DNA from 4 places in the Clostridium sp. Marseille-QA1073 genome. Region 4 is predicted to be linked to each of the others. Evidence: riboswitches for the same ligand, from Rfam matches in the RefSeq annotation. Region 4 holds a riboswitch; each other region holds the start of a gene.
The links. Region 4 has a riboswitch for cobalamin ahead of ACY1IQ_RS17400 (cobyric acid synthase). Riboswitches for the same ligand answer to the same signal wherever they lie in the genome.
Positions count from the first base shown of each region.

Region 1 (3,663 bases), on a different contig from region 4:
ATAGGACAGTGGTCTGAACCTAGAACTTCATTTAAAATCTCTGCCTTTGAAACTCGATTAATCATATTATCTGAAACAAAGAAATAATCTATTCTCCATCCAGCATTTCTTTCACGAGCCTTAAATCTGTAGCTCCACCAACTATATTTTATTTCATCTGGATTTGTATATCTAAAGGTATCGATGTATCCATTTGATATAAATTTGTCTATCCAAGCTCTTTCTATTGGCAGAAAGCCAGAGGTCTTTTCATTGGCTTTAGCATTTTTTATATCCATAGGAGTATGAGCAGTATTATAATCACCACAAATTATCAAATTAGTACCTTTTGATACTTCCATATTACAAAAATCTAATATAGAATCATAAAATTCCATTTTATATTTAAGTCTTTCTTCAGATGATTGACCATTAGGAAAATAGATATTCATAAGAGTAAAGTCTTCATATTCAGCAATTAATATACGTCCTTCTATATCAAATTTTTCAATACCAATGCCATTTCTTATAGATTTTGGTTTTGTTTTAGTATAAATTGCAACTCCACTATAGCCTTTTTTTATTCCATGGGAAAAATATGAATAGTAGTCTTCAATATTAGTTATATTCTCATCTAAATTATTTTCTTGAAGCTTAGTTTCTTGAATACATAATATATCAGGTGATGACTCGGTTATCCAAGGAATAAAATCTTTTTTTAATATGGCTCTAAGGCCATTTACATTCCATGAGTAAATTTTCATTGTAAAACTCCCCTTATAAGTATTTGAGATAAATTTATAGAATATATCTCAATTTTAAATATTTAATAAGATAAAATATGAATAATAATTAACAAAAAATTTTGTTATAATAGTAATATTATAACATTGAATATTGTATATAATGATTAATTTAATCTTTTCTATCATTATATAATTTAATAGTCTATTAATAAAAGATAAATTATAATTCTTATCAATATAAAAATTTAATCTCTTTTATAAAGAGTAGACTTATTTAATAGATTTATTGAAAGTTAAATTTTCATATGATAGAATTTAATTAAGTTAATATGTGCTGTTTTATAAGGAATATGGTTTTAAGCCATAGCAGCCCCCGCTACTGTAATCGTGGACAAAGAGCAATAGTCACTGGAGTTTATCTGGGAAGACGCTCGGAGATTGAAACGAGAGCCAGGATACTTATTAAACAGTATATTCACAAGCTTTTCTTCGGAGGGAAGAGTTGGTTTAGTTTTACAGAAAGCTACTCTTTTTCTTTTACTTTTAAAGAAAGAGAGTTTTTTATTTTGTAATACATAGAATTTAAATATAGAAAGGAGCAATACACAAGTTGTTTCTATTTCAGAATAGAAACTATTACGGAATCAGCTAAGACATCTGAAAGAAAATATATAAGAATATTGAACAGTTATTTTTGAATATAGCTAAATAAAAATTAATTAGTCAGGGGCTTATATCAGTTTAATTTATATAGAAAATATAGGAGGATATAGTTATGAAGAATAACAATAAAAGAATTATAACAACTATTTTAATTTTACTTATTGCTGTTGTAGGGTATTTTGCTTATGGAAAATTTGCGAAAGTTGAAACCGTTAAAGGAAATAAAAATATAACAGTAATTGTTAAATCTGAAAAAGATAAATACGAAAAAGAACATAAACATTCAACAAATGCTGAATTTTTAGGAGAGGCATTAGACGAGATGAAGGTAATAGATGCAGAAAAATCACAATTTGGAAGATATGTAAATAAAGTAGATGGAATTTTAGCAGATAAGAATAAACAAGAGTGGTGGAAACTTACAATAAACGGAGTGGATGCGGCAGCAGGAATAGACGAAACTACGATAGCGGATGGAGATAGATTTGAGTTTATATTTACAACAGGCTGGTAAATAGTATGAATAAAACTAGAGAGTTAATTATAATAGTGCTATTATCTTCAATAATCACAGTGTCAAAAATGTTTTTAAGCTTTTTACCCAATATAGAACTTGTATCAATGTTTTTAATTGTTTATACACTTGTATTTAGGAAAAAAGCTATAATTATAGCACTATTATTTGTTCTTATAGAAGGATTAATCTACGGAATTGGATTATGGTGGTTTAGCTATGCTTTTGTTTGGCCATTATTAGTTATATTAACATTATTATTTACAAGGATAAATAAAGAAAACTTTTTACTTTGGTCTATATTTTCAGGAGTTTTCGGCTTAATCTTTGGTATGCTTTTTGCCCTTCCTTATATAATATTAAATGACCTTAGTTTTGCTGTTGCTTATTGGATAAGAGGAATACCTTACGATATAATCCATATGGTAGGAAATTATCTAGCAATGATGCTATTAGGAGAACATATTTATAAGTTATTAATAAAACTAAATAACCAAGAGTGCAAAAGTTGTTAATTTTAATATTGTATTGTTTAAATTTAAGCATCATATTAAAAGAGTAAAAAAACCTTCTTGTAATTAAATGGACTTACTAAATATCATTTACAAGAAGGTTTTTTTATTTAATTATAAAGATAATTCATCAGTTAAAATGCTCTATTAATTATATATATCAGAAAATTCCATATATATCTTTTCTATAGAATTAAAATTTATTTGTTTATTTTCACTATAAATACAATTTTTATTTTGTAATATAGGAATTTCCACTATAAATTCACTTCCTACATTTTTTTCACTTATAACAGAGATTTCACCATTATGCATTTCTACTAGAGACTTCACAATGGAAAGGCCTATACCGCTACCTTCATGATTTCTGTTCATAAGAGGTTGTACTTGTCTAAACCTATTAAAGATTATCTTTTGTTTTTCTTTAGGGATTCCTATACCGTTATCCTTTACCGAAATGATTAAGTTACCATTATTTTCAGAGATGCTCAACTGAATTTTACCATGAGGCTTTGAAAACTTGGCAGCATTAGATAATAAATTTAAAATTACTTGTTCTATTTTTTCCGCATCACAACTCATTATCTTACTAGTAACTGTACTGTGATAGGTAAAGGTTAAATCTTTACTTTCTATATAACCTTTAATAGAATTACATATGTTTATTATTATACAAATTATGTCTTGATCATGCATATTTAAAGATAAAAACCCAGCGTCAATTTTTGTGGAATCGATGAGATTGTTAATCAATCTTAACAGCCTGTAGCAGTTTTGTTTCATTATATTAACATAATTATATAATTTTTCTTTACTTTTTAAATTATCTTCATTATCAAGATATACCTTAAAGAGTTGAATAGAACTAAATATAATATTAAGAGGTGTTCTAAGTTCATGAGACATATTTGATAAAAATTCTGTTTTAAGATTACTATACTCTAAGGCTTCTTTTAAAAGAATATTATTTTTACCGTATGTATCTTTACTATATATGTATATATCATCTTCATTTATTTCTGATATTTTGTATTTTGAGTTGTACCTTTTATTTTTTTTAAGTTTTTTACTTTTGTAATATAAATAAATTAAGTCACTAGGGCAAATATGTTCATATAAAGTTTCTAGTGCAGTTAACATAAGTTTTTTTTCATTACAACCAACCACCTTACTAAGTTCTTCTGAAAATTTTACAACATTTTTTTTAAAGATATATTCATAATCACCTACTTCATTTAAATCTTCTAAG
Region 1 covers NZ_JBSVQM010000005.1:85,035-88,697, reverse strand. The annotation lists gene ACY1IQ_RS06095 (exodeoxyribonuclease III) at 1-743, opposite strand, end outside; cobalamin riboswitch at 1,025-1,206, shown strand; gene ACY1IQ_RS06090 (DUF4430 domain-containing protein) at 1,501-1,902, shown strand; gene ACY1IQ_RS06085 (hypothetical protein) at 1,908-2,417, shown strand; gene ACY1IQ_RS06080 (sensor histidine kinase) at 2,562-3,663, opposite strand, start outside.
Region 1: it holds a riboswitch for cobalamin, as region 4 does, so the genes downstream of both, ACY1IQ_RS06090 (DUF4430 domain-containing protein) here and ACY1IQ_RS17400 (cobyric acid synthase) in region 4, are expected to answer to the same signal.

Region 2 (3,663 bases), on a different contig from region 4:
TAAATAATGATACAAAAAATGTAATCATAAGCATGACTATCATTATAGACCATTTAATTTGTTTTTTCTTTTCTGTTCATATAATTTATTCATTATCAACTACCACTACTTTATATTTAATATTCTATTTATTTGATCTTCTTTTAAATTATAATTTAAAAATTTTGTATAGAAATCTTTTAATTCTTTTTTTATATCTAATTTATTAAATATTTCTGGCTGCTGAACAGTAGACATCCACTTAATCATAATTGGAGTCTCAGCGCAAGGAGCATCCCATCTATAAATACCCATTGGAGTCTTATATACCTTATTATTTTTTACTGCATCAATTTTACTCCAATCCTGTCCTTCAATCTTATTTTCTAAAATATCTTCTGGTTTGAAATCAGAAAAATTACTTAAATAGATTATTTCTGGATTCCATTCAATTATTTGCTCCATGGTTACATTTACCCATTGGCCTGGAGTATCTTTAGATACATTATTTCCTCCAGACATTTCTATAAAGGCATTATTAGCGGATTTACTTCCTGCAACTTTAAGTTCTTCATCTCTTAAGTACAATACTCTTGGCTTTTTACTTTGTTCATATTTATCTTTTACTGAAACAAAATATTCTTCTGTTTCCTTATGATATTCTATTAATTTTAATGCTTGATCTTGTTTATCTAATACATCCCCTATAACTTTTATTCCATTTTGAAGATCTTTAAGAGTTCCATATTTTAATGTAATACCAGGTATCCCAATATTTTTTAGCTGTTCAATTTCAGCTTCTTGGTAATCCCATATTATCATAGCATCAGGATTAAGCTTTTTTGCTTCTTCCATATGTATTGTGAAATCATTATCTACAAAATTAGTGCTTGCATTTTTAAGCTCTGGAGCCATATCATTTAAAATAGATTTTTCATAAGATTTTTGCGCTGAAGGGTGCATTCCACTAATTCTTTCCCCATTGCCATCAACTGCATAAATTATAGAAGCCCATGGAATTGGTACTGCTGCAATAGATTTAACCTCCGAAGGCATTTTAACTTCTTTACCTGTAGTATCTACAATAGTCTTAGTTCCATCTGTTTTTTCTTTTTTTGTTTGCTTAGTGCTTTCCTTTTCAGTAGGCTCATTATTTTTATTATTTGAACATCCCCCTATAATAAAAATTGATGATAACAGTACTGACATAACTATTAATTTTAAACTTTTTGTTTTTTTATTCATAAAAATTCCTCCTAAACTCTATTAATTTTTTAAGTATTTTTTAAAATAGTTGAACCCTTTTTCCCCAATGTATTTATAATCAATATGAGAAAATTCTCTTCCACTAAACCCTAAATAAGGTAGTGGAATAAACTTCACTTTATTTTCATATGGAATAAAATTTTGAAAAATAGGATCAGCTATAATAATATCTCCACTACTTATTTCCTCTAAAAGTTTCTTTTCTTCTTCAAAAAATTTCACTTCGGAATATCTATTATTTATATAAAAATTCTCAGAATTTGTCCCCTTCTTTATTGTTGATAAGATAGATATATTCTTCATTGCAAAATCTTCTTTAAGACATTTCTTTATGTCTGAAGAAGAGACTATATATATTGCGTCTACATATTTTTCTCTCATTGGAACAGAAAACCCACCACAAACAACATCACCTAGTACATCATATATAATTACATCCCAAGACTTATGAAGGATATTAAGATGTTCAAGTTCTTCCACCATAGTTATTATGCCTCTCCCTGCACAACCAACTCCAGCTTCAGGACCACCTGCTTCAACACAAGAAATCCCATTAAAGCCTATCTTTATAATATCTTCTTCCGCGATATTGTTTCCTTTCTCCTGAAGACTTTTAATAACAGATGGTATCTTTTTGCCTATTAAATTTCTACTAGAATCGCTTTTAGGATCACAGCCTATAAAAAGAACTTTAAGTCCAATACTAGAAAAAGTCGCTGCAACATTTGATGCTATTGTAGATTTTCCTATACCACCTTTTCCATAAAAGATTTATTTTTATTCATTTAAATTCCTCCTATAGAATATCTTTTAAAAATTTCCATATAAAAAAACCTCTCAATTCAAAAATCAAGAGGTTTCACTATTACTTGTGTAAAATAAGAAATATCTAAAACACCCTCTATCACTCGTAGAGTTCCGGTGAAAAAATAGGCAGGTCTTCTGACTCAAGTATCATCATCTTTTCTACCTTCCCAGTTTCCCAGTGGTTTATTTGAAAAGACTACACTCTTACAGCGGCGGGACCGTGTGGGATTTTCACCCAACTTCCCTTTTAATTAATGCAAGCAATTATCTGCACTAAACCTATTTCTTTATTATTCAATTTTGTTACGCTATTCCAATTATACAATAATATAGCAGTTAACACAAGTAGACAAAAAACTACATAAATATATATTTTAAAATATTTTTAAAGGTTTAAATGTATTTTTTATTTTCTAATATGTTTAAAGCTCTAAGGGACGGTTCATTTTTATTCCTAAAATTAAAAGCTTAATTTAGAATATAATTATGAACCGTCCCTTAAAATATTGATTACTTTATATAGCTACTGGGAATTCTCTTTTCACATATAGATTCAAGTGGGCATCCTTCACAATTAGGTGACTTTTTACAGTAACATTTAGCATGTTCTACAATAAGACCATGAAACTCGTTATATATGTATAAATCCTTTGGTATACTCTCCTCAATTTTAACTCTTAACTCATCATAATTTTTAGGTATATCATATCCAATTCTATATAATATACGCTTAGTATAAGTATCTACAATAAAAAAAGGAATATTTAAAGCATAAGTTAAAATTGAGTCAGCAGTCTCCCTTCCAACTCCTTTAATTTCTAATAATTCATCACGTAGGACTTGTCCATCTGTACCCTCTGTATTTTTAATATCATATGAGTATTTTTTAAACCATGAAGTAAGGGCCTTTAGTCTAATCGCCTTTTGATTATAGTATCCACTAGGTCGTATAATTTCTCCAAGTTCTTTATTTGAAACGGTTTCTATAAATTCTGGTGATAAGTTATCTCCTAAATTAGCTATTGCTTTCTCAACATTAGTCCATGATGTATTTTGTGTAAGTATTGCTCCAACCATCATCTCAAAAGCTGTCTTTGCAGGCCACCAACTTCTTTTTCCATAAGCCGTTAATAGTAAATTATAGATTTGTATTAATCCTTTCATCACTTTGCCTCCAATAATAACAATCGTTCTTTAATATCTATTCCTCCAATATATCCATTAAGCTTACCATTACTACCTACAACACGATGGCATGGGATAAAAATTGGTATTGGATTACGGTTGCATGCAAGCCCAACTGCACGTGCAGCTTTAGGCTTACCAACCTTTTCTGCTAATTCCTTATAAGTAAAAGTTTTTCCATAAGGGATTTCACATATCAATTGCCATACTTCTTGCATAAATTCTGTTCCAACAGAAGCTAAAGGTAATGAAAAAGTTTTAAGCTTTCCAGAAAGATATTTATTAAGTTGATATGATGCTTCTTTTAATATTTCTGTCTCATAAATATCTACTTCTTGTGGTAACCTTTTATCTTTAAAGTATACACCACATATCTCTCCCTTCTTTTCCTCTATTCCAATTCTTCCTATATCTGTATTATAAAAA
Region 2 covers NZ_JBSVQM010000002.1:63,851-67,513, forward strand. The annotation lists gene ACY1IQ_RS02165 (FecCD family ABC transporter permease) at 1-43, opposite strand, end outside; gene ACY1IQ_RS02170 (ABC transporter substrate-binding protein) at 106-1,224, opposite strand; gene ACY1IQ_RS02175 (nucleotide-binding protein) at 1,246-2,016, opposite strand; cobalamin riboswitch at 2,161-2,350, opposite strand; gene ACY1IQ_RS02180 (endonuclease) at 2,563-3,216, opposite strand; gene ACY1IQ_RS02185 (methylated-DNA--[protein]-cysteine S-methyltransferase) at 3,216-3,663, opposite strand, start outside.
Region 2: it holds a riboswitch for cobalamin, as region 4 does, so the genes downstream of both, ACY1IQ_RS02175 (nucleotide-binding protein) here and ACY1IQ_RS17400 (cobyric acid synthase) in region 4, are expected to answer to the same signal.

Region 3 (3,663 bases), on a different contig from region 4:
CTATTAAATATTTACAGTAAATAACTTATTTACTAACTGCCTCTATAGCTAAGAGCTTTTTATCTTCAAAAATTAATTTATAAGCATCAGGCATTTTAAGTTTCTTCCAAAAATCATAATCATACTTTTTGCAATAATAATTCATAATAAGCACCATAATATTACCATGAGTTCCAATAGCTATATTTTTTCCGCTATAATTATCTAATACATTATTTAAGGAATTAACGCCCCTTGCTTGTGCTTCTATATTACTTTCTCCACCTTCAAAACAAAAACTTGGATTTGTCCACAGTTCTACTATAGCTTCTTCAAAATTATCCACAGGATATTCACATAATTTCCTTTCTTTAAAGCCCTCGTCTATAATTATACTTTTATTTATCAAATTTGCTACAACTTCTACAGTTTCTATTGCTCTTTTATACGGACTAGAAATTACTAAATCTATATTTTCTTTTGCAAGTGTTTCTGTAATTTTATTTCTGTCTATAGTTCCTTTATGAGATAATGGTCTATTTAACTCATCAGTGTTGTAACTAGAATGAGCATGTCTAACTAAATAAATATTTGTTATCATTATTACTTTGCCACTAAAAATATCCTTTTATAGATAATTTCACCTCTGTATATGCCTTTATGTTAGTGGCTTCTCCTTTCTTATTTTTATATCACCTTAGAGTAATTATATCAAAATATTTACATTTATTCTTTATATTGCTATACTACTGTTACTCTCTTAATACAATATATTTAACTTATATCTTTTTCTTGTGGCAAATAAATTATATGTTTTATAATAGTTTAAATTTTCTGAAATATTCTTTTTGTAAAATTTTGTGTTATAATCCTGATGAAGTAATTGTAAATTTTTATTTAAAATTAAATATATTAACTATTTTGGTGAAATATAAGTATTTCTTAAAAGGGAAAAGGGTGAAAATCCCTTACGGTCCAGCCACTGTATTGAGGAGTAAATTTTTGTTATGCCACTGCAATTTTTTTGTGGGAAGGTAAAAACTTATGATGAATCTGAGTCAGGAGACCTGCCAATATAGGTTTTAAAATCACTTACTAGGATAAGGTATTTTAAGTTTGCTAATTTAACTATATGGTATTGTCTTATTTTATTTATAGTTTAAATATTAGAAATAGATTTATTTTTTAGCATTGTATTTTTTAGTATCTTAATTCTTAAGATGCTTTTTTTATTTTAAAAATTAATAAGAAATTTAACTTTAGTAATTTTCTATTGATACTTTCATAAAGTTAATAAACAAAATATTTTGTTTAAATATATAAAATAATATGCTACATTTTCAAAAATAAAGGAGGATTTTTAAGATGAAAAAACAAAAAATTTGTTCATTGATTTTAGCAGTTTCTTTAACTGCAACTATGTTAGGAGGATGTGGTAACACAAGTGAAGATAATGCTTCAAATTCTGTAGAATCAATCTCTGATACTAAAGCCTATACTCAAGTTACAATTAATAATGACTTACCTTCTAGAAAGACAGATGAAGTTTTCTCTGAAACTCCTAAAAAAGCTGTAAGTTTAAGTGGTTTTACAACAGAGATGCTTCTTGCCTTAGGTTTAGAAAACTCTATAGCTGGATATTCCTTTCAAGATAATGAAGTATTGCCAGAATATAAAGACGCCCATTCTAAATTAAATGAGTTAGCTGACTTAATGCCTTCAAAGGAAACTTTACTTGGCGTAGAACCAGATTTTATAACCGGGTGGATGTCTACTTTTACTGAAAACAATTTTAATGCTGAATTTTGCAAAGAAAATAGAATAAAAATTTATGTTCCAAAATGTGAAAGTCCTAATGCAACAATGGAAACTGTTTATGAAGATTTTACTAATCTAGGAAATATATTTAATGTAAAAGAAAATGCAAGTAATGTTATATCAAAAATGAAAAAAGAAATTGAAGATATTTCATCTGCTGTTCCTAAAGATAATGAACCAGTTAGAGCTTTTATTTATGACTCTGGAGAAGATTCGCCATTTACATCTTGTAATGGTTTACCTACAGATTTAATTAGACTTGCTGGTGGTGTCAATATATTTAAAGATGGTGAAAAACCATGGGCTAATGTAACTTGGGAAGAAGTTGTAAATAGAAATCCTGAATACATAATTATCATGCAATACAATGCTGCTGATAACGTAGAAGAAAAAATAAACTTTTTAAAAAATAATGCAGCTCTAAAAGATATAGATGCAATAAAAAATAATAATATTTTTGTTTTAGGACTTTCAGATGTTGTTGCAGGTGTAAGGAACTCTAATGCAATAAAAACTATGGCTGAAAAATTCCATCCAGAAGCTTTTAAGAATTAACACGGAGAGTTATTGACATGAAAAAAAATAAACTTACCTTTCCCTTTATATACATATCCTTAATTCTATTTTTAATAGTTTCTATAATAATTGCTATTAATGTAGGATCTGTAAATATAAGTGGTACTGAATTATGTAAAATAATAATTAATAATATATCAAATAAAGAGTTTTTTCCAAAAACTTGGTCTAACTCTGTAGAAAATATAGTATGGCAATTAAGACTTCCTAGAGTACTTCTTGCTGCAATTGTTGGTGCTGGCCTATCTTTATCTGGTGTATTGATGCAAGCATTAACAAAAAATGTTCTAGCTGACCCTTATATACTTGGAATATCTTCTGGTGCTTCAACTGGAGCTGTAATAACTATTTTACTAGGTAGTACACTAGCATTACCTATCTTATCTGTACATTTAGGTGCTTTTATTGGAGCATTACTTTCTTCAATAATTGTCTTTGTTATTTCAAGTAGACAGGGAAAGTTTTCTTCTTCTGGATTAGTGTTAACAGGGGTAGCAGTAGCATCCGTATTCTCAGCTATAACAAATTTTGTTATGTTTAAAGCCAAAGATGTTAGAAAGCTCTACTCTGTAATATTTTGGATGACTGGGTCACTTGCTGGTGCTAAATGGGGTGACTTACTTTTAGCTTTTTTAGTTTTAGTAGTTTCTTCTATAATAGCTTTAGTAATTCATAAAACATTAGATGCAATTTTACTTGGTGAAGATGCAGCTATAACTTTAGGTGTTAACATTAAGCTTTTGAAAAAAATAATAATAGTAACAAGTACACTATTAACTGGAATTATGGTATCTTTAAGTGGAATAATAGGCTTTGTTGGTCTTGTAATTCCTCATATTTCAAGGACTATTGCTGGTTCTGTGCATAAAAAGCTTATTCCACTAACTATTCTTTTAGGATCTTTGTTCTTAATATGGTCTGATATATTTGCAAGAATAATTGGTTCTCCTGAAGAACTTCCTATAGGTGTTGTTACGGCTTTCATTGGCGCACCATTCTTCTTACTTCTATTAAAAAAGAGTAAATATTCTTTTGGAGGTTAACATGATCAAATTAAGCGTAAAAGATTTGCAATATAAGCATATATTAAAAAATATAAATCTAGAAATAAATAAAGGTGATTTTGTTGGAATTATAGGACCAAATGGTAGTGGAAAATCGACATTACTTAAAAATATATATAGAGTTTTTACTCCAGATAAAGGTGAAGTTTTTTTAAATGATATAAATTTAAAAAAATTATCTAATAAAGAAATTGCTAAAAATATGTCAGTAGTAGCTCAAGAAAAC
Region 3 covers NZ_JBSVQM010000012.1:131,349-135,011, forward strand. The annotation lists gene ACY1IQ_RS12495 (histidine phosphatase family protein) at 26-580, opposite strand; cobalamin riboswitch at 885-1,068, shown strand; gene ACY1IQ_RS12500 (ABC transporter substrate-binding protein) at 1,345-2,352, shown strand; gene ACY1IQ_RS12505 (FecCD family ABC transporter permease) at 2,370-3,416, shown strand; gene ACY1IQ_RS12510 (ABC transporter ATP-binding protein) at 3,418-3,663, shown strand, end outside.
Region 3: it holds a riboswitch for cobalamin, as region 4 does, so the genes downstream of both, ACY1IQ_RS12500 (ABC transporter substrate-binding protein) here and ACY1IQ_RS17400 (cobyric acid synthase) in region 4, are expected to answer to the same signal.

Region 4 (3,663 bases):
CCCAGTCAAATACAGCGTAAGGTTTTTTCTTTTCATCATAATCTTTGCTGTTTTTGCCGTATTTCTCTATAAGATCTGTTAAAGCAGCGTAATTTTCAGGAGCCCAGTTACCCTTTTCAAGTTTAACTTCATTTTTGTTATCAGTTTGTTCTACTTTAGTGTCATTTTTAGTTTCTTCTGTTTTAGCAGAATTTCCACATGCAACTAAAGAAAAAGACATAATGCATGCTAATGATAAGCCAAGAGTTTTTCTTTTAAAATTATTCATAGTTATCTCTCCTCATTTGTGATTTTAATTTTTAATAGAAATAGTTCAATATGCTAAATAAAACGTATTGTTAAAAATTATTAACAATGCTTAACATAATCTTTACAATTAACTTATATAACGAGCATCAAAAAATGTCAATATAAAATTGAATTTTATTATTCTTAAGTTAAAATTTTATATTTTATGGAAAAAATATGGAGATAAACTATGCACTAGGAGTTGCATCTTCTCATGAATCAGACAAGAGCATCCAAGAGTTATAAGAGATACTATGAAATAAAAAATTGATATAAATGAGCAGATTAAATTAGATGAGATTAAAATCACAATGATAGATGAGCATTCTCTTTTAATTGTTATAAGTCAAGCTGAAGAAATGCTAAATAATAAAGATGCTCTACTAAGATTCACAAGCTTATGTAGTGGGAGCATTATAAAAAATAATTAGTAGGAATGTGATATGGATTGTCATCACTTTTTAATACAATTTTTATTTGGTCATTAGGTGTCATATAATTGGGAGCACTGTGAATAAGTTTACAATTGGAACTGAATTATTCACTGAATTTCAATATTACGGTAGTTGTTATACTTTGGTGATTAATTTTTTGTTTCAACTTAGAAATTTTTCATATGAAATCTTTAATTTCTTATTTTTAGTCTGATCATATCTTAAAAAATGATAAATTTTCACTAAGGAGCATCTTAAATTATTTATATTCTCTGAAATAAAGACTTTAGATTCATTAAGAGATATGGAAGCTGCAATAAAAATGACGAAAAGTTACAAGAAATCGTTCAAGTAGTCTTTCATGCTGGTACATCTAGAAATGATAGCGAAAGAAATCCACAAATTTTCGTTGATATTTTCAATTTAACTATAGCTAAATTAATGAGATTGACTCCAAAAGTTTCAAAGGAAAATATTAAAGATTTAGGAAATATTAAAATACTTGATTCATCAATAGTGATAGCTTCACTTAAATTATTTCCATGGACAAATTACAAATCTGAAATTGATGGAATAAAATTTCATACTTTATTTTATTTGATTTAAAAAGTTCAGCTATGTTCAGAGCGTGGGCATAAAAATTTAGAAGTAAAAAATTATCACTTAGAAAATGAATTTGTCCGAATTGTGTTGTACATCACGATAGAGATATAAATATTAGTAAAAATCTACCGAAATTAGTAATTAGTGAGGTTGGAATGACCTTTTGAGTATGGGTAAACTTGTTCCAATAGGAATATTGACCATGAAGTTATCACTTCAATGGAATAAGTGGTAGTAGTTCATAAAGTTACATAACTTGACATAGAATTAATTTAAATCTATAATTTTATTTGTGATAGATTTAAATTCAAATTAAAGCAATATAAAAATTCAATAATAAGAATTTAGGTGCTTTTATAAGTGAAAAGGGAATGTGGTTAAATTCCACAGCAGCCCCCGCTACTGTAAATGATGACGAACCTTAAATATACCACTCTTTTAAAGGGGAAGGTTAAGGGGAGAATGAATCAAAAGCCAGGAGACCTGCCTAAATCTTAAGTAAAAGCTTTCGGAGGGAAAGTTCTATTAGTATGAGGGGACATTCTGCAGATTATTTATACAAATAGAGGTGAACTTAGAGAGTTTGCCTCTATTATTTTTTTATTTGAAAGGGAGTTTTAATATGGCAAAGATAATGGTGCAAGGAACAGCATCTTCCGTAGGCAAGAGTATATTAGTTACAGCACTATGTAGAATTTTTAAACAAGATGGATATAAGGTATGTCCATATAAATCACAAAATATGTCATTAAATTCATACATAACTTTAGATGGTAAAGAGATGGGACGTGCGCAAGTATTACAAGCTTATGCTTGTGGATTAGAGCCAGAAGCATACATGAATCCTATACTATTAAAACCAACTAGTGATAAGAAATGTCAAATAATTGTAAACGGAGAGGTTTACGGAAATAGCACAGCAATGGAATATCATAATATGAAATTAGAGTTTAGAGATATGCTAAAAACTCAATTTGAAGAGTTAGAAAATCAATTTGACATTATAGTTATGGAAGGTGCAGGTAGTCCAGCAGAAATAAATTTACGAGATAGAGATATAGTAAATATGGGGATGGCAGAACTTGTAGACGCGCCTGTAGTCCTAGTTGGAGATATTGATAAAGGTGGAGTTTTTGCTTCATTAGTAGGAACATTAATGCTTCTTACAGAAGAAGAAAGAGAAAGAATAAAGGGAACTATCATCAATAAATTTAGAGGTGATGTAGATATATTAAAGCCAGGTATTGACATGCTTGAAGATATATCTAAAAAACAGTGTATAGGAGTTGTACCACATTTTACATTAGCTCTAGAAGATGAGGATGGAGCTGTAGAATTAAATAAAAAGATAACAAATAAAATTGATATAGCTGTTATCAAGCTTCCTAGAATCTCAAATTTTACTGATGTAGATGCACTTAAAAATGAAGAAGATGTTTCAGTAAGATTTATAACTTCTGTAGAAGAATTTATAAATCCTGATTTATTAATTATACCAGGAAGTAAAAATACCATTGAAGATTTAAATGCACTTAAAACTTCTGGACTTTTTGATAAGATTAAAGAATATAGTAAAAATGGAGAAATAATAGGAATTTGTGGTGGATATCAAATGCTAGGTAAGAAAATCACAGATCCATATGGTGTAGAAACAGATCTATCAGAAATAGAAGGATTAGGACTGTTAGACATAGAGACAGTTTTTGAGCAGAAAAAGGTAACTACTAGAGTAGAAGCAGATTTAATTGATAATAAAGTCTTCAACACTGATAGAGATAAATTATCTGTATATGGTTATGAAATTCATATGGGGATTTGCAAATACGGTAAAAATGCCAATCCACTATTTAATATAAAAACTCAAAATACAAAAGAGGTAAATTATAATGATGGAGCCATTAATGAGTATGGCAATATAATGGGATCTTATATTCACGGAATTTTTGATAAAATAGATTTTAGAGAAGTTATAGTTAACAAGCTTAGAAGTAAAAAGGGCATAGAATTAAAAAAATCAAAACCATATGAAAGTTTAAGAGAAGAAGAACTTGATAAACTTGCAGATTTAGTAAGAAAAGCTTTAGATATGGATGAAATATATAAAATGATGGGCATTAAAAGATAGTTAGGAGATAAAATAATGTTTAATTTTAATTTGAAAGCTAACATTATTTATGTATTAATAGCTATGATTATAGACTTCATTTTGGGAGATCCTGCTTGGCTTCCTCATCCAATTATCTATATTGGAAAGCTTATAAATAAATTAGAAAACTATTTTAGAAAAGGTAAAAAAAGTGATGAAGGCTTAAGAATCTGTGGAGGATTAATTGTTTTA
Region 4 covers NZ_JBSVQM010000024.1:18,795-22,457, reverse strand. The annotation lists gene ACY1IQ_RS17410 (HAD family hydrolase) at 1-268, opposite strand, end outside; gene ACY1IQ_RS17405 (hypothetical protein) at 1,164-1,328, shown strand; cobalamin riboswitch at 1,655-1,830, shown strand; gene ACY1IQ_RS17400 (cobyric acid synthase) at 1,948-3,450, shown strand; gene cbiB (adenosylcobinamide-phosphate synthase CbiB) at 3,466-3,663, shown strand, end outside.